4 regions of the Shewanella vesiculosa genome follow, and region 4 is predicted to be linked to each of the others. Evidence: predicted binding sites of a transcription regulator. Region 4 holds the regulator's gene; each other region holds the start of a gene.

Region 1 (4,574 bases), 260 kb from region 4:
CGTTTTGAACAACGTGATTATTGTTTATTGGCCACCTCTACAGCCAATGTCATCAGCTAACTATGTCTTGGTGCGTGAATAAAGTGGTTATTAATTAGGAATATAATGAGTACTGACTTTGAAACCCTTTTTTCACCTTACCTTGGTTTAAGATTATCAGCATTTGACAACATGAAGCTGATTGCCGCGGTATTGGCTGAGGCAAATGAATCATATGATTGTATTGAAGCAAGTGTGCACTGTAAGGATAATCTACAAGTGCAGCAATCAGGATATTTTGTACGCTGGCATGATAGATGGGTATTTTGTGGGGTAACCAATGACTATCATGCTGCGATAGCCTTATTTACTCAAATTGAGCAGATCAATATGGCATCAATTAGTGTCAAAGATGTGCCAATAATGAGTATGCAGCAAGTGTCATTTATGTGCATTGAAAGTGCGCATTTCGATCATTGTTAACCTGTTTTATTGTATTAGCTTCATTTATGTTTACGCATTAGGATGATTTAGCTAAATCATTGATGTGCATTATTGCTCAGGGTTATTTAACTGCATCAGTACCAGTGGTCGTTCTTCAGAGAGGTAACGATAGTATAATTGGGTGATTTCTGCTGGTAACTGCGATATTTGCCGCGGTTCTATCGCCACAAAGTGCTGCTGTTGATATAAGCCTATTAACCATGGGTGAGCAAATAAGAAGCAATGTTTAGTCTTTAATCTAGGTGCAATAAACTGTAATAAGTGGCTTGCATGGTGTTGGCCACGATAGTCGGGGTGAACTAACAATCCATTTACCAGTTGATAGTGGCCTATCGGTTTGACTCTTATAGCGGCAATAATATTTCGTGGTCTGAATGTCGCTCTATTAACGTCATCACTCCTGTCTTGATTATCAGTAGCGTTTGAGTTTAGGTGATTAATAACTGCTATTGCTTCTTTTTGAGCTAATCGCGCATAAGGCATATGCTGACGATAGAATAATTTAATGGCTGACCATTCTTTTATTGCACAGAGCTTTATCGCTGAGAGTTTGCTTTCAGCAAGTTCAATCGCGTTGCCTTCTACCGCAGTAGGATGACTCGCAATCGACTTACTCGCAATCGACTTATTCGCAATCAAATCAGCTTCAATGGGTTCCGCCCCTACGGATGGCGGTGCAACAGCTTGCTTTGCTATTATATTTTTTTCTAGCCAAGTGGCTTGATACATAATGAGACCCAGTGTCGAGATTAAATCATCACCTTATTACATCGGCTAGTGCAAATTGGATAGCGCCAATAACATAAAACCGCCAAATGGCGGTTTTATGTTTGATATCGTTTTAGCTTAGCCAACAAGCGTTAGGCTATATCGATACCTAGCTTATTATAGTCCGGCATCAGCACGAAGAATCTCAGCTTTATCTGTCGCTTCCCAAGGGAATATATCGCGACCAAAATGGCCATAAGCTGCAGTTTGTTGATAGATAGGACGTGCCAAATCTAGCATTGCGGTTAAACCATAAGGACGCAGCTCAAAGTGCTGACGGATCAATTTGATCAATACTTCTTCAGACACTTTACCAGTACCGAATGTTTCGATACTGATAGATGTTGGCTCTGCAACACCAATAGCATAAGACACTTGTAGCTCACAGCGATCAGCAAGACCTGCAGCAACAATATTTTTAGCTACATAACGTGCAGCATAAGCTGCGCTACGGTCTACTTTCGATGGGTCTTTACCAGAGAATGCACCGCCACCATGGCGTGCCATTCCGCCGTAAGTATCAACGATAATCTTACGTCCCGTTAAACCACAATCACCAACAGGTCCACCAATAACAAAGCGACCAGTAGGGTTGATAAAGTATTTAGTGTCTTTGTTTAACCATTGTGCAGGTAATACAGGCTTGATGATGGTTTCCATTACGGCTTCAATCAAATCTGCTTGTGTTACGTCTTCACGATGTTGAGTTGACAATACAATCGCATCGATACCGATGATTTTGCCATCGTCATATGCAAAGGTTACTTGGCTTTTTGCATCTGGACGCAACCAAGGTAAAGTGCCGTCTTTACGCACTTCTGACTGACGCTTAACTAGCTTATGAGCGTAAGTGATAGGTGCAGGCATTAATACGTCGGTTTCATTGCTGGCATAGCCAAACATTAAACCCTGATCGCCAGCGCCTTGTTCAGCAGGATCTGAGCGGTCAACGCCTTGATTGATGTCTGGTGACTGTTTGCCAATGGCATTAAGTACCGCACATGAATCAGCATCAAAACCCATATCTGAATTGGTGTAACCGATTTCGCGGACGGTTTTACGGGTAATTTCTTCAATGTCTACCCAAGCAGAAGTGGTGACTTCACCGCCCACTAATACCATACCGGTTTTAACATACGTTTCGCACGCAACACGAGCCTTTGGATCTTGCTCAAGTATTGCGTCTAATACCGCATCAGAAATCTGATCGGCGATTTTATCAGGATGACCTTCTGAGACCGACTCAGAGGTAAACAAGTGCTTTGCCATAATAGGAAAATCTCGTTGGTTGCATTTGAATATACGTCTAGACGTCTATTTTAGTCGAAATCTAATTTGATAACACCCCTTAATACGAATTTAAGCAGATAATTGTGCAGTAATGCATGAATATTTTTTACTCTCTATGAGTGTGTTTAGCTAATAGGTTAATTAAATTGCTGATTAAAGTAAGTTTTAATCATTTTTATCGGTCTACTTTAAACACTTTGGTGCCATTAATTGAACAATATTGAGGATGATTATGAGGTGTTAAGTGTTGAGACAAGTTGACGTTTTACTTACACAGCGCTGTTTTCTAAGCTGACTGTCAATAAATAATTACTCAGTATGCAGATGTTCATTACGGGGCTTTTGCATGTTATCTACCCAATAAACATCAGCGGTAAGACGAACTTAATAGGTAAAAGTGAGCTTATTACTGACTAAAAATGTAATGAGAGAAATTTTAATTTGCGTCACATCGCCTTGTAGGGGAAAATATGGCTTCACAATTGCCCGCTAGACCTTACAAACAAGCAGGAGAGAGCATGTCATCTCGTAAAGTACTCGCTAACGCTATTCGCGCCTTAAGTATGGATGCGGTTCAAAAAGCCAATTCTGGTCATCCAGGTGCCCCAATGGGTATGGCTGATATCGCCGAAGTGCTATGGAATGATTTTCTAAAGCACAATCCAACTAATCCTAACTGGGTCGATCGCGATCGTTTTGTTCTGTCAAACGGTCATGGCTCTATGCTTATCTACTCTTTATTGCATTTATCAGGCTATGAGTTGCCGATTGAAGAGTTAAAGCAATTCCGTCAATTACATTCAAAAACACCTGGTCATCCTGAGTATGGTTATACTCCAGGTGTTGAAACCACCACCGGTCCTTTAGGCGCAGGTTTGAGCAATGCTGTTGGTATGGCGATTGCCGAAAAAACCTTAGCGGCTCAGTTTAACCGTCCAGGTCACGATATTGTTGATCATTTTACCTACTGTTTCTTAGGTGATGGCTGTTTAATGGAAGGTATTTCTCACGAAGCCAGTTCATTAGCCGGCACATTAGGCCTAGGTAAGTTAGTGGCATTTTGGGATGACAACGGTATTTCTATCGATGGTCATGTTGAAGGTTGGTTCACTGATGATACGCCTAAGCGCTTTGAAGCTTATGGCTGGCATGTTATTGCTGATGTTGATGGTCATAATCCTGATGCCATCCGTGCAGCAATTGAACAAGCTAAATCTGTCACCGATAAGCCATCGATGATTTGCTGTAAAACCATTATTGGTTTTGGTTCTCCGAACAAATCGGGTAGCCATGATTGTCATGGTGCACCATTAGGTGATGCTGAAATTGCAGCCGCTCGTGAGTTCTTAAACTGGCCACACGCTCCTTTTGAAATCCCATCTGATGTTTATGCTGGTTGGGATGCCAAACACAAAGGTCAGGCGAATGAGTCATTATGGAATGACAAGTTTGCTGCATATCAAGCTGCGTTCCCAGAACTTGCTGCAGAATATGATCGCCGTGTTTTAAAGGGTGATTTACCTGCTGATTTTGAAGCAAAAGCACAAGCCTTTATCCAAGAAAGCCAAGATAAAGCCGAAGGTATTGCGAGCCGTAAAGCGTCTCAAAATGCGATTGGTTTCTTTGGTGCTATGTTGCCAGAATTACTTGGCGGTAGCGCAGACTTAGCCGGTTCTAACTTAACGCTGTGGTCTGGCTCAAAAGGTATTCAAGACGATCCTGCCGGTAACTACATCTATTACGGTGTACGTGAATTCGGTATGAGCGGTATTATGAACGGTGCGTCGTTGCATGGCGGTTTTATTAACTATGGCGCTACCTTCATGATGTTTATGGAATACGCGCGTAACGCAGTACGTATGTCAGCATTAATGGGTATTCAAAACATTTTCGTTTATACCCATGACTCTATTGGTCAAGGCGAAGATGGTCCAACGCATCAGCCGATTGAGCAATTAGCTAACTTACGTTTAACGCCAAATATGGCAGTATGGCGTCCATGTGATGCAGCAGAAACGGCTGTTTCATGGAAG
Region 2 (4,574 bases), on a different contig from region 4:
CTGTTTTCTAAGCGCTGGAGTTGGTTTATCAAGCACATCTTCGATAATTTCGTCGAGTTTCGGCACCGGCAACTTTTCAGCCACTTTAACTGCCGCTAACACTTCTTCGCGATAACGTTCAAATAACTTGGCTTCATCGGCTTCAGTAAGCCAATCTTTGTTGATCATCCACAATTTAAAACGTTTTACTGGGTCGTGCTGTTGCCATTTTGCTTCTTCTTCTTTTGAACGATAACCAGATGGATCGTCTGATGAAGAATGCGCACCCAAACGATATGTCATCGCTTCAATCAATACCGGAGCATTGTGCTCTAATGCGTGAGCTCGAGCTTGTTGCGTAGCGGCTAGCACTGCGAGCATGTCGTTACCGTCTACACGTATGGTATGCATACCGTAACCTACGCCGCGACTGGCAATACCGTTACCGGCAAATTGCTCTTCGGTTGGGGTAGAAATAGCATAACCATTGTTGCGACAGAAAAAGATGGTAGGAGACTTGAGTACTGCGGCCATATTCAAACCAGCATGGAAGTCACCTTCTGATGCAGCGCCTTCACCAAAATAACAAATGGCCACATTACGCTTGCCTTGTAACTTCATACCGTAAGCAACACCAGTCGCCTGCGGAATTTGCGTTGCCAGTGGTGACGAAATGGTTTGGTAATTGAGTTCACGGCTGCCGTAATGGATCGGCATTTGGCGACCTTTACCTAAGTCTTTCTCGTTACTGAACATTTGATTCATAAATTGTTCAGTACTAAATCCACGATAACGCAATGAGGCGTGTTCGCGATATTGAGCCAAAATGACATCGTCTTTATCAAGCGCAGCTGTGCTGCCGATAATTGAGGCTTCTTCACCGGTACAGGTCATGTAAAAACTAATTCGTCCTTGACGTTGCGCACCCAACATACGCTCGTCTAATACTCGTGTAAAAACACAGGTATCAAATATTTTTTCGGCCAGAGCCTTGTCGATTACTGGTAAAACCGCATTTTCATATGTGGTGCCATCAGCTTGCAAAATACGCAAAATGGGGATGTGCAATGACGCTTTGTCTAGGAAGCTGACACGGTGCACTGTTTCATTGGTCAGTGGTGCGTTGCTCATATTATGCTCTTGTTATTGTTAAGCCATGTTCAACATAAACATGGCTCTATTTATACTATGCGAGTAGACATTACGTTAACGTAAACTACCTATCAATACTTACTCTCACTGTAAACGTATTTTACTCACGATTGACATGTATATATTGCTTTACGACTATAAGATTGACTCGTTCGGTGCAGGTACTAAACATAGCACTGTACGCTGCCCAATGGGTACATTTGCATTCGGAAATACAATGGCCTCTTGTGGCTGTTCGACGGTGATCGCTTTACCACCTTCTGTCGCTAACGCAGCCCCCTGACTAAAAGCACTGAAGTTTTCTGCATCACCAGCAAAGCTAAATTCAAAGTCATCGAAATGTTTATTAATCGACCTAGACACCTTATACAAGTTGACCTTACTTGCGTCAAACTCAACAGGCGCTAACTGAGGCTCAGTAACCAGTTTTTCAAGCATAGTATGAGTTTGCGCAAAACGACTCATGTCGTTTTGACCAAATGGCATCACTTTTCCTAATTCAACTGTAAATGCATCTGCTTGAAATTGCTCTGAGGAGTAGTAGCTAAACGTAGTTGTCGGTTCATGGTGGAATAATATGGTATCAACACCACATGCCTCCAAAAACATAATTTGCTCGCCGCTAAAAGCACGACCTGGACGGTATGGGTAAATGGCAAACTTTTCATGCTTTGAAGCACGGATTGCAGTATGTAAGTCGTAATGAATGCGTTGATTGTCGCTATTGGCATTGAAAAAGTCAGCCACGTATTGCTCTAACGCTTTAGCTCGATGGCGCTCAGGGTGAGTTAAACCCTCGCCCTTTGAATGCGCACCGCTAAATAGGCGATTCATGTTTTCATCAATAAAACGGGTTTTATTAATGATCGCAGCGGGATTACCGATTAAAAACATTACACGCTGCTTGGCCACTATACGTTGAGTCAGCAAATCTTTAATCAGTTGATTGCATATTTCAATTGGCGCAGTTTCATTACCGTGCACGGCACATGACAACACAATGTCTTTAGTGGCAGTTGTTGGCGTAAATACAATCACCCCAGTATCTAATACATCAACCCGAGTATGTTGGGCTAACATAAAGTCATACGCTGCTGGTAGTCGAGTCGGATTTGCTAAGGTATAGGCTAAAAAATCGTGGTTTATCATCAGGTCAGATAACACTATCAACTCCTTGTCTCATTATTATATGGCGTAGTTAAACTTGACGTAAACGGCTGTTAACTAAGATGCTTATTGCCACAGATTCTATCATAGCCAAAGACTATTTTATTGCAGGCATATGTTAGTTTTATTTATTAATAAAAGTTTGCTTGCAAAACATCACAATATTCAACACAATTACAGCCATCTAGACTTCTATAATATGTTTTAAGGGTATGTCATGGCGTTAGCAACATTTGGTGCAGGCTGTTTTTGGGGTGTTGAATATTTTTTCCGTGAAATTAACGGCGTCAGTAACGCAACGTGTGGCTACATGGGTGGCAAAGACACTGCAACAACTTATAAAGAAGTGAAGACGGGTTCCACTGGCCATGCTGAAGTTGTCCAAGTTGAATTTGATCCTGAAGTGGTCAGTTTTAACGACCTACTGGATGTGTTTTGGAAAAACCATAACCCGACCATGTTAAACATGCAGGGTGGCGACATTGGCACTCAATATCGCAGTACGATATTTTTTCACGATAAAGAACAAAAAGCCCAAGCTGAAACCTCAAAGCTGGCATTAGCACGCTGCGGTAAATGGGGACAGCGTCATATTGTGACTGAAATTGTACCGATACAAACATTCCACATAGCCGAGGAATATCACCAGAATTATTTAGAAAAAAATAACCTACCAACTTGTCACTTGGTTTACTAATTGGATTGAGATAAATAATACTTTTCTTATTACGTGATCAACCAAAATCACTGATATTTTTGAGTTTACGACACATTGTTGAAATAAGAGGGATGTCCTTATTTCAACAATGAAACAAACACACCCTATTTAAGCAACGGCAGAGGATAGATTTTTTTGTTAGCTTTTACTTAATATTACTCATCGATGTTAAATCAATCATCCATTCACACTAGTAACTCTTATGGATATATAAATAGTAAATAAATAATCCAAGAGTAAAAATACTTACCGAAGAAATAATGTAGAACCACGCAAGTTTTTTGTCTTTGCTTCGACTAAAGCGCTTTGTCGCTTCAATATTAACAAGAGAAGCATGACGTTTGAGGTTGGGCCAAGCAATAACCCCAGCGTAAGCAACCATTCGTGCACCAATACCTTTATCCCAAGCAGGGGGCTCTATCCCTTCTTTCAACATTTCTTGCTCAAGATGTTTAATAGTAATGCGGCCAAATAAAAATATGGCAGTACCCCATATAAGCAATACAATAAAAAACACTACAGCCATCAAGCTTTCAGTGGATAACTCTTCCATAAATCCCTCGCTATAGGCTATTTAACCAGTCACCAATATTATAGGCTTCATTGGCAACCCATTGCCCGATAGAATCACCACCTTTAGCTGCAACATACCCAACAGTTACAGCTGTACCAATAATAATTACCCAGCCAACAGGGGTTGCTAATAGAGCAATACCTAATCCTGCTTCAACTATTGCAGCACCTGTAGCTAAGCCTGCCGCAGTACTCAAACCAAAGCCGGCTGTTTCAACCGCGGCACGTTTTTGCCAATTAGCTCCAGCTAAATAATCAACATGTACATTGCCCGCACGGATCCCAGCATCAAGCACAATTAATCCTTTACCGAGAAGATTTGCTCCCATTTCAAAAGCGCGTAAATTTTGAAAATCAACTGTAGAGGTAAATTGAATCGGTTTTATGGACCTACCGCTTTTTGCTTTATTGATACCACGATCAGCATTACTGTAAACAGTACCTCTTTTGCTTTTGACCCGACCAATGTATTTATTGATTTCTGTCTGGAATTTTTGATTGAAGTCTTTCCCAAGTTCCCTTGCGTTTTGTTCTAACATCATCATTTTGGCTTTAGGATATTTTGCTTGTGCGCCTATTCTAACTTTCTCTAATGCATCTTGAAGTTTATGAGCGGCTTTAGCAAAGTTACTTAATCTTGTATCTAAAGCTGTAGATGCTGCACCTATGGCTCCGATGCTTTCATTGCGCACCATGGGTGCTAATTCAGCTTGATAAAAATCAGCGAGGGCTTGTAGGTTTTCGCCTCCAAACATATCATCCATCAAAGCAATATTTCGTTTTGCTTGTTGCGGTAAAGATTGTATTTGACTAAGTGTGCAAACTAATTCAGGGCGTTCTTTTCGCCAATTAGAACCATTGCTAGCTCCATTACGCATAATAAATGGAGTGCCCGCAGAGACAAAGGCACTATTAATATGTGGGTTGTCTTGTTGAAACGTAGCAAAAGCTGGCTCGTTATTTGGGTTTACTGGATAGGTATTAC
Region 3 (4,574 bases), on a different contig from region 4:
TTAGGGTCTAAGGTAAAACCCACTTTAACGGTGACTTGCCAGTGAGCCACTAAACCTTCTTCCAAGTGACCACGGGTTTCGATAACTTGAAACCAGCGCAAATGTAATAAACTTTTATTGGCTTCTGCAATCGCATTTTTGATCGCCTCATCTGAACTGATCGGTGATGAACCCACTAGCTCAATGACTTTATAAGTGTGACTCATAATCGCTCCTTTTGTTAACTGAAAGACGTATTTTGAGTGTAGTCAATAATGGCTCAGTTCACAGCAAATAGGCTCAATGAGTCCGCAGTGAATACCCCATCAGCCAGTATCACAAGGTTGAGAAGTTAATCACAGAGTTCTGCAACAAAGCCGCAGCTCCAGCGATCAGCTGGTGAAGCACAATGACCCATTGTGAGCAGGATCATGCTAATTAAAACTGGCGTCGAAGCACTTTAGTCGCTGCAATCATATTGCGCAGCGCTGGCTCTACTTCATCCCAAGTACGGGTTTTTAAACCACAATCAGGGTTAACCCATAATTGTTTCACCGGCACTTTCTGCGAAGCTTTAGTAATAAGGTCAACCATTTCGGCTACCGTTGGAATATTGGGCGAGTGAATGTCATACACCCCAGGACCAATTTCGTTCGGGTAACAAAAATCTTCAAACGCATTCAATAATTCCATCCGTGAGCGCGATGTTTCAATGGTGATCACATCAGCATCCATAGCCGCTATGGCATTAATGGTGTCATTAAATTCGCTGTAACACATGTGAGTATGGATTTGAGTTGCATCGTCTACACCAGCCGCCGACAACTTAAAGGCATCTACTGCCCAAGTTAAATAATCTGCCCACTGGCTCTGCTTAATCGGTAAACCTTCACGAAATGCTGGCTCGTCAATTTGAATAATGCCAATGCCGGCTTTTTCTAAATCGATCACTTCATCGCGCACCGCTAACGCAAGTTGATTGGCAATATCTTGACGAGGGATATCTTCTCGAGCAAACGACCAATGCAAGATGGTCACTGGGCCTGTTAGCATGCCTTTGACAGGCTTGTCGGTTAAACTTTGCGCATAGGTAGCCCAATCAACCGTCATCGGCTTAGGACGTGATACATCACCATAAATTAGCGGTGGTTTTACACAACGAGAGCCATAACTTTGCACCCAACCAAATTGAGTAAAGCCAACACCATCGAGCTGTTCACCAAAATACTCCACAATGTCATTTCGTTCAGCTTCACCGTGCACTAATACGTCAATACCGAGTTTAAGTTGACGACAAATGGTGTCCTGAGTGACTTGCTCAAGCTGTAATCGGTAATCAGTGTCATTGATTTCGCCTTTACGCCAGCGTTTGCGTAAACCACGAATCGCAGGCGTTTGCGGAAATGAGCCTATGGTGGTTGTGGGAAGTAATGGCAGTGCTAGCTTCTGTTGCTGAGCAATAATACGCCGAGCAAAAGGGCTATGACGTTCAAAATCACTCGCAGTAAGCTGTAACACACGTTGAACAACCTCTTGATTAGCTGCAGCAGCTGTGGCTAAACGCCTTTGCTGGCAACGATCAATAATCACTTGGCTGCTTTGTGAATCTTGATCGTTAATTAGCTGCTGAATGTCACTAAGTTCAAACAGTTTCTGTTTGGCAAATGCTAATTGTCCCTGTAACGGACTGATCAATTGCGTCTCGACGTCAACATCAACCGGACAATGTAACAATGAACATGAAGGTGCAATCCACAAACGATTGCCCAACGTGGTCGCTAATTCTGCCAGCTGATCAGCAATAACATCAACATCGGCAGCCCACACGTTGCGACCATTAATCACTCCAACCGATAAAATTTGTTGGCTGCCGAGCGCTTTGATAAACGCCTCAACTTGTTGTGGTGCTGTGACTAAATCAAGATGCAAACCATCAACCGATAATGCACTCACCAATGCTTGATGATGGCCAATAGAGCCATAATAACTGGCAAGTAATATCTTCAATGATGCCGGTTTTTGTTGCGCTAAAAATTGATAACTGTGGCGAATGGCTTGTTGCCACTCCTCGGTTAAGTCTGCGGCTAATACCGGCTCATCAAGTTGTACCCAACTCACACCTTGGTCAGCAAAACGTTGCAAAATCTGCTGATAAACCGTCAGTAGCTGCGGTAATAACGATAGCTTATTAAACTCAGTCAGGCTTTTCGATAAATACAAATACGTCACTGGGCCAAGCAATACCGGTTTTACTTGATGACCGAGTTGCTGCGCTTCACTGACCTCATCAAACAACTGTTCGAAGGCAATCTCGAAGCTTTGATCTACACTAAGTTCAGGCACTTGATAATGATAGTTAGTGTTAAAAAACTTAGTCATTTCTGCTGCACAGGCATGTTGGCCAGTTTGCGATCGGCCACGGGCCACACGAAATAAGGTGTCTATATCGATAGGCTCTTGGCTGCCATCGGCTTGAGTAGCTCGGTGGCGATCTGGGATCACATTTAAAGTCGCACTTAGGGTTAATACTTGGTCGTAATAAGCAAAGTCGCCTACTGGAACTAATTCAACGCCGGCATCTGCTTGCCACTGCCAATGCGTTTTTTTTAATTCACTGGCGACCTGTTTCAGTTCAAATAATGAGATTTCTGCGCGCCAATAACGCTCAAGTGCAAACTTCAATTCACGCTGACGTCCAATGCGGGGAAATCCTAAACTTGAAATTTTCATGCTGCTTTCCTTTTCGTTGAAGCAAAATTTATAGCCATTTATGCAGAAAAACCCGCATAGGCGTCTGGACGTCTAGAAGTTTATTGTGCTACTCTGCTGTCAAGCAATCGAATTGATTTCATCGGCTAGTTGAGCAAGATTCATGTGGAGAGAAAATGATAGAGCTTAGACACCTTCGCACCTTGATGGCGTTAAAGGAAAGTGGCAGTTTAGCGGGTGCAGCTAAAAAACGATTTGTAACCCAGTCGGCGCTTTCTCATCAAATAAAAGAGTTAGAAACACGGATTAACTCAACTATTTTTGTTCGTAAAAGTAAACCGTTAACGTTTACTCACGAAGGTTCACGTCTGCTGAATTTAGCGGAAGAAATCTTACCGAAAGTGATTGCAACCGAATCTGATCTTAAGCGCGGTTTAGAGGGTGAAAGCCACCAACTTAAGCTCGGCATTGAATGCCACAGTTGTTTTCGTTGGTTAATGCCGGTTATTGAACAATTTAAACAATATGCGCCAGCAACTCAAATTGATATTTCAAGTCGTCATTTATTTGATTCACTCAATGCGTTGGAAACGGGGAGTTTAGACATAGTGCTCACCTCTGACCCAGTGCCTGGACATAGCGTAGCTTATCAACATCTATTTGATTTTGAAGTAAAGTTAGTCGTTGCCAGTGATCACGCATTAGCGGCACAAGCCTTTGTAACCCCAGCTCAATTGGCAAAGCAAACTTTAATCAGTTACCCAGTGCCTCTCGCGCGTTTAGACATATACAAACACTTTTTAGAGCCCGCTGGTATTGAACCTGGTGAGCAAAAACAATGCGACTTAACCTCAATGTTATTGCAGCGAGTTGCCTGTAATGACGGCGTAGCCACCCTACCAACTTGGTCTATCCGAGAAAGTCAGGGGCTGAGTCTTACGGCGGTAAAATTAGGCGCAGAAGGACTAAAACGTCCATTGTTTGGCGCGTATCGCCGCGATGCCACTAATGCAAATTTAATCCAACAGTGGCTCGAGCTGGTAGCAAGTGAAGGTATAAATTTACAGCGGGTTGATTAATAAACCTCTTTTAGATAACACGCGTCGAAGCACAAGTCCTGGTGAATCAGGGTTTTGTGTTTGGCGTAAGTTATGGGCAATTAAAAACTCTTCGCGTAAATCGTCATCCAATCCTAATGCATCAAATGCATCAAGGGATAATTGTTGTTGCTGGTTATCAATCAGTGATTTTAATACTTTTAGTGACACGGGACGAGACAGCTCTGCATTTAAATAGGCAAAAGCCGTTAATACAATCACCTGACCAAAAACACTAAATAATGCTAAGGTTTGCATTTCATCCGCATCAATTTTGATGTTATCACCGGTTTCAATCTGTTCACGTAACTGTTCTAAACAATCATCCGCAATCGTTTCATTTAAGGCCCAATAACCTTGAACCAATTTTTTGTAAGGTTCAGGGAGTTCATCAAGGCGTTCTTTAAGATAAAATGAAAATGCATATCGATAGATATTCACTTGGCCTAAACGAATTAAGCAATCTTTAACACTGCGACTTTTAGTCGATATCATTCCAGCTGAATGGGCGCTATTACTGCGCAATAACAAGTGTGCAGCCAATGCCGGATCAGCAGAGACTATGTCGATTACGATTCTAATATCAGCTTCGTTAATCAGGGCTTTTTTTAATGGAATTAATATGCCACGACGACCAATGACTTGCTCTTCATTGCTAATAATAGCTTTAACTTGAGTAAAAACTTGTTGCTCAAGACTCGTCATATCTATCGATTACCTTTTTTAAAATTAACACACTATTAATCAATTTAACGGTATATTAAAACGAAAGCCAGCGATAGTTCACTG
Region 4 (4,574 bases):
CCGCTGTCACGCAGAGTGAGTAATTTGTATAAAAAGTTAGTCGTTTTGCCGGCGGCCGATACCACAACTAAATCATCACTTTGACCATGTGTAAGCAAAATATGGGCAACACGGCGATAGCAATCTGCATCCGCTAAACTTGAACCACCAAACTTATGTAAATGACTTCGCGTCATTACTAACTCCTTAAACAACTAAGACTTTTATTGCGACGGCTATACTTCTAATTTGAAATAAATAGTGTGGCAAGTGCATATTTTCTATTTTACTTTATTTGGCCGTAACCACAGCAAACTTAAACTCGAATTAAGCCAACTCAAGCTGATTTTATCGCTGTAACAGCGGCGAGACCGGCTTGAATATCCACGAGCAGGTCATCTGCATCTTCAATACCGACAGATAATCTCAGTAAAGTGTCTTTAATACCAGCCTGTTGCCTTGCCTGTGGGTCCATTGCACGGTGAGTCATGGTGGCAGGAACAGCAACTAAACTTTCCACTCCGCCTAAACTTTCAGCAATACTAAACAAAGATAATGCCTGTAAAAAGGCCACCACTTCAGCTTCGCCACCGGTTAATTCAAAACTTAACATAGCGCCAAAACCTTGTTGTTGTTTTGCGGCAATTTCGTGACCCGGATGGTCTTTTAGCCCTGGGTAATACACCTTGGCAACCACATCACTGGCATTGAGTAATTCTACAATTTTTTGCGCATTACGTTGATGCTCACGAATGCGGACTGCCAGCGTTCTTAAGCCACGTAAGGTTAAATAGCTATCAAAAGCAGAACCGGTTAATCCAAGGGTGTTTGACCACCAATGTAATAATTCACCCACTTCAGCATCTTTAGCCACCACAGCGCCACCGACCACATCACTGTGACCATTAATGTATTTGGTGGTTGAGTGAATAACGATATCGGCCCCCAACAACAAAGGTTGTTGTAATATTGGCGACAAAAAAGTGTTATCAACCGCCACTAACGCGCCAACCTCATGGCAAGCGATACTGATCGCATTAATATCGACTACCCGCAGTAATGGATTTGATGGCGTTTCTAACCAGACCATTTTGGGATTTTGCGCTATCGCGTTGCCCAGCGCTTGCGCATCAGTTTGATCAACAACCAATAACTTAAATTGACCTTTTTTGGCCAGGTTAGTAAATAAACGGTAACTGCCACCATAACAATCGTGCGGCACAACCAATAAATCATCTGGGCCCAACAAACTGGTCACTAAGGTAATGGCCGCCATGCCGGTACATGTCACCACACCAGTTACACCTTGCTCAAGTTTTGCAATCGCCTCACCTAATATACAACGCGTCGGATTACCTGAACGGCTGTAGTCAAACTCGCGAGGATTAGTGTGGCCATCAAATGAATAATTGGTCGATAAATAAATCGGCGGCACGATAGCACCATGTTGTGTGTCTGTTTCTATACCCTGGCGAACGGCCAAAGTGGCACTTTGATACTGAGTCATAATTGATTCCTAAAAAGTCACAAACACACAATAGATGTCTAGACGTCCAAATTTACCGAAGAGTTCTCCCCGAGTCAACCAAAATAGACGTTTAGACGTCTAAACATCGAGAAATCTATTTGCATCGGGATTAAATAGTAGCAATAATTTGACTAGAGATTGTAACGGTTTAAAATCTGCAGCGTATTTATCGTTAAGGGTAAGTTAATGACTGAATGGAATGGCGAATATATCAGCCCATATGCCGAACACGGCAAAAAAAATGAACAAGTAAAAAAAATTACGGTTTCTATCCCTTTAAAAGTATTAAAAGTACTGACAGATGAGCGGACGCGTCGCCAGATAAATAATCTGCGCCATGCAACTAACAGTGAACTGCTATGCGAAGCATTTTTGCACGCGTACACAGGTCAACCATTACCTTATGACGGTGATTTATCAAAAGATCAGCCTGATAGCATTCCAAGTGAAGCGAAAAAGTTAATGGATGATATGGGTATCGAATGGGAAGAGCTCGAATAACCTACAGGTTAATGAATCCCTCACCTACTTTAAAACTGCCCATTGATACCAATCCTTATTGAAGTTTGCTCTTTTAGCGAAAATGATTAGCGTGGTATTCGAGGCAGTCTTTAAAGGCATAGTTGCTGTACGCCTAAAATAGATCCAATTTCAATGTGGATTGCTATAAGCAGTAATATTTTAAAGAGAAATTATGATGTCATTTATCGATCCAACCACTTTGATACTGGCATCAATTATTGTATTTTTTGGCGCGCTAACCCAAAGCTTAATTGGCTTTGGGTTAGCCGTTGTAGCAAGCCCACTGCTGTATATTGTTAATCCTCAATTAGTTCCCGTTCCTATTATTGCCATGGGTTTTGCAATCTCTGCAATGACCTTGTTTAGAGAGCGCGGCCACCTACAGTTTAATGGATTACAATATGCCTTACTTGGACGTGTTCCAGGAGGATTTTTAGGTGCTGGGTTATTACTGTTTGCACCACAAGCCATACTAGGCTTGGTGATTGCAGCAATCGTGTTTATTGCCGTTATCCTAAGCGTCTTTCGCTTTACCGCACCAATCAATCGCATCAGTTTATTTATCGCTGGGGTATTTTCGGGCATATTTGGCAATATCGCTGCGATCGGCGGCCCACCAATGGCCATTTTACTTGCCGGTCAAGATGCCAGTCAATTTAGAGCGGCGCTATCAGCCTTTTTTGTCTTTAGCTCATTAATCGCATTGGCTATTTTAGCCGTTGTCGGCTTAGTTGAAGTAAAACATTTATGGCTATCACTGCTATTACTCCCCTCAGTCATTGCTGGCTACCTTGTCTCTGGTCGATTAATTGGCCGTGTCGATAAAGAGAAAACCCGGGCTGCGACATTAATATTGTGTAGCATTAGCGCAACAATATTAGTAATAAAGTCGACAATCGCATTAATTTAACGCCACTCACTGATTCTCTTTATCAAATGACCTTCCAATAAACAGGGCTGCGCATTATTTTATGTGGCTGAATCCCTGTCACCAAACGTTAATTTATCCTCTAGCAAACTATTACCCTCTAGACAATAGATCTGCATCACACCAACTACATTAGATTTTTATCAATTAACTTTTTTTCAATTAGTTTTTTCTCATGGATATGATCTACTTCAAATTAACACTACCCCCTTTTAGGTAACATTATTTACAGCAAAACAATAAATATATGTTGCTAAGGCACCAGCCATAAAAAGCTTTGTAGAGGATAAAATGATGAACATTTACGTTAAAGTTGGTATTGCAATCGCGATTGCATTTTCTCTTGGTAGCCAAGTAATGGCTGCAGAAGGTGGTAACCCTAAAAAAGGTAAACATCTTTATAAAAAAGAATGTAAAGCTTGCCACAGTGCCAATAGTGAAGGCAAAGAGCTCACCCCTATGACCAAAACCATGAGCCAGTGGGATCGCTTTTTCACCCGTGATATGCATAAAGCCAAACCTGCTGTTTTCGAGGCGCTATCAGAAAAAGACTTGAAAGATATTCAACAGTTTTTATATGACCACGCAGCCGATTCAGACCAACCAGCAACCTGTGGCTAAGTCATTACAGCTTAGGGCCTTGTCGTCTTAAGCGTCACATCAGCCAATAACCAAACTGACAAAATAGTGAGGCTTAGCCTCAGGGATTTTTACACCAAAAATTTGCCACATCAGCTTATACATTTGGCAAGTTTAGGGGGAGAGAAAGATGATGAGAACTCTGATATCAATACTTGTAGCTAATGCGCTTTTCATGAGCGGCGCTAGCTTAGCGGCAGACACCGATGCACAAAAAATTGCCGATCTTAAACAACAACTGGCCACCATTACCGAAGATCTTGACGACTTAAACTCACGGGTTGATAAAACCGAGCGCCATACGGCACTGGACAGAGTGTCCATCACTGGTGACTTTAGAACCAAAGCACACTCATTACATTATCAAAATGTCACATGGAACCCTGCCATGAACGTTAACTTTTCTGATTTTGGCGCGAAAGCCATGTCAGGAGCATTTGGCGATCCAAATAGTGCCACCTCACCATTGGGCCAAATGATGATGGCTAATCCTGATTTAGCCAGCGCATTTCAAAGCGGTATGCTGCAAGGCATTATGCCAATGGTGTTAGGCCAGAAAACCCAACAAGATATTAATAACGACATATTTTACACAACCCGGTTACGCCTAAACATTGACGCCAAAGTATGGGACAACGTCAGCTTTGCTGGACGCTTAACCATGTTTAAGAGTTGGGGAGACTCAGCTGGGGTTAAAGTATTCGACTCGTGGAACTCATTCACCATGGATGGCACCAGTAGCGGAAGCACCAGTGGTGATGAGTTAAAAGTAGAGCGCGCCTATTTTAACTGGAAAGATATTAACGATAGTGGCGTTTACCTCTCTATTGGGCGTCGTCCTTCTACCTATGGCCCACCAAGTCATTATCGTGAAAATGAACTCAGAGGCGGCACACCATCAGGCCACTTAGTCAATTTCAACTTCGATGGTCTTACCTTAGGTTACAACTTAGGTGATATCACAGGTATTGAAGGGCA

The links. The regulator MetJ, encoded in region 4, represses methionine synthesis genes. The targets are predictions, from matches to a motif close to TAGACGTCTAGACGTCTA.
Region 1: metK (methionine adenosyltransferase) is a predicted target of MetJ. The motif match lies at 2,551-2,568, and genes of this name have one in related genera.
Region 2: msrA (peptide-methionine (S)-S-oxide reductase MsrA) is a predicted target of MetJ. The motif match lies at 2,476-2,493, and genes of this name have one in related genera.
Region 3: metE (5-methyltetrahydropteroyltriglutamate--homocysteine S-methyltransferase) is a predicted target of MetJ. The motif match lies at 2,775-2,792, and genes of this name have one in related genera.

The regions. Positions count from the first base shown of each region.
Region 1 is NZ_JAACSD010000004.1:33,474-38,047, reverse strand. Features, by position in the region: gene GW828_RS02365 (GNAT family N-acetyltransferase) at 1-60, shown strand, start outside; gene GW828_RS02360 (hypothetical protein) at 106-462, shown strand; gene GW828_RS02355 (GNAT family N-acetyltransferase) at 532-1,212, opposite strand; gene metK (methionine adenosyltransferase) at 1,369-2,520, opposite strand; gene tkt (transketolase) at 3,060-4,574, shown strand, end outside.
Region 2 is NZ_JAACSD010000003.1:10,582-15,155, forward strand. Features, by position in the region: gene GW828_RS00170 (thiamine pyrophosphate-dependent dehydrogenase E1 component subunit alpha) at 1-1,110, opposite strand, end outside; gene astE (succinylglutamate desuccinylase) at 1,267-2,295, opposite strand; gene msrA (peptide-methionine (S)-S-oxide reductase MsrA) at 2,516-2,995, shown strand; gene GW828_RS00185 (hypothetical protein) at 3,207-3,569, opposite strand; gene GW828_RS00190 (hypothetical protein) at 3,580-4,574, opposite strand, start outside.
Region 3 is NZ_JAACSD010000006.1:413,429-418,002, reverse strand. Features, by position in the region: gene GW828_RS07805 (dodecin) at 1-206, opposite strand, end outside; gene metE (5-methyltetrahydropteroyltriglutamate--homocysteine S-methyltransferase) at 418-2,709, opposite strand; gene GW828_RS07795 (LysR family transcriptional regulator) at 2,865-3,767, shown strand; gene GW828_RS07790 (HDOD domain-containing protein) at 3,750-4,490, opposite strand.
Region 4 is NZ_JAACSD010000004.1:296,767-301,340, forward strand. Features, by position in the region: gene GW828_RS03580 (bifunctional aspartate kinase/homoserine dehydrogenase II) at 1-176, opposite strand, end outside; gene metB (cystathionine gamma-synthase) at 317-1,486, opposite strand; gene metJ (met regulon transcriptional regulator MetJ) at 1,694-2,008, shown strand; gene GW828_RS03595 (sulfite exporter TauE/SafE family protein) at 2,202-2,939, shown strand; gene GW828_RS03600 (c-type cytochrome) at 3,249-3,578, shown strand; gene GW828_RS03605 (DUF3373 domain-containing protein) at 3,730-4,574, shown strand, end outside.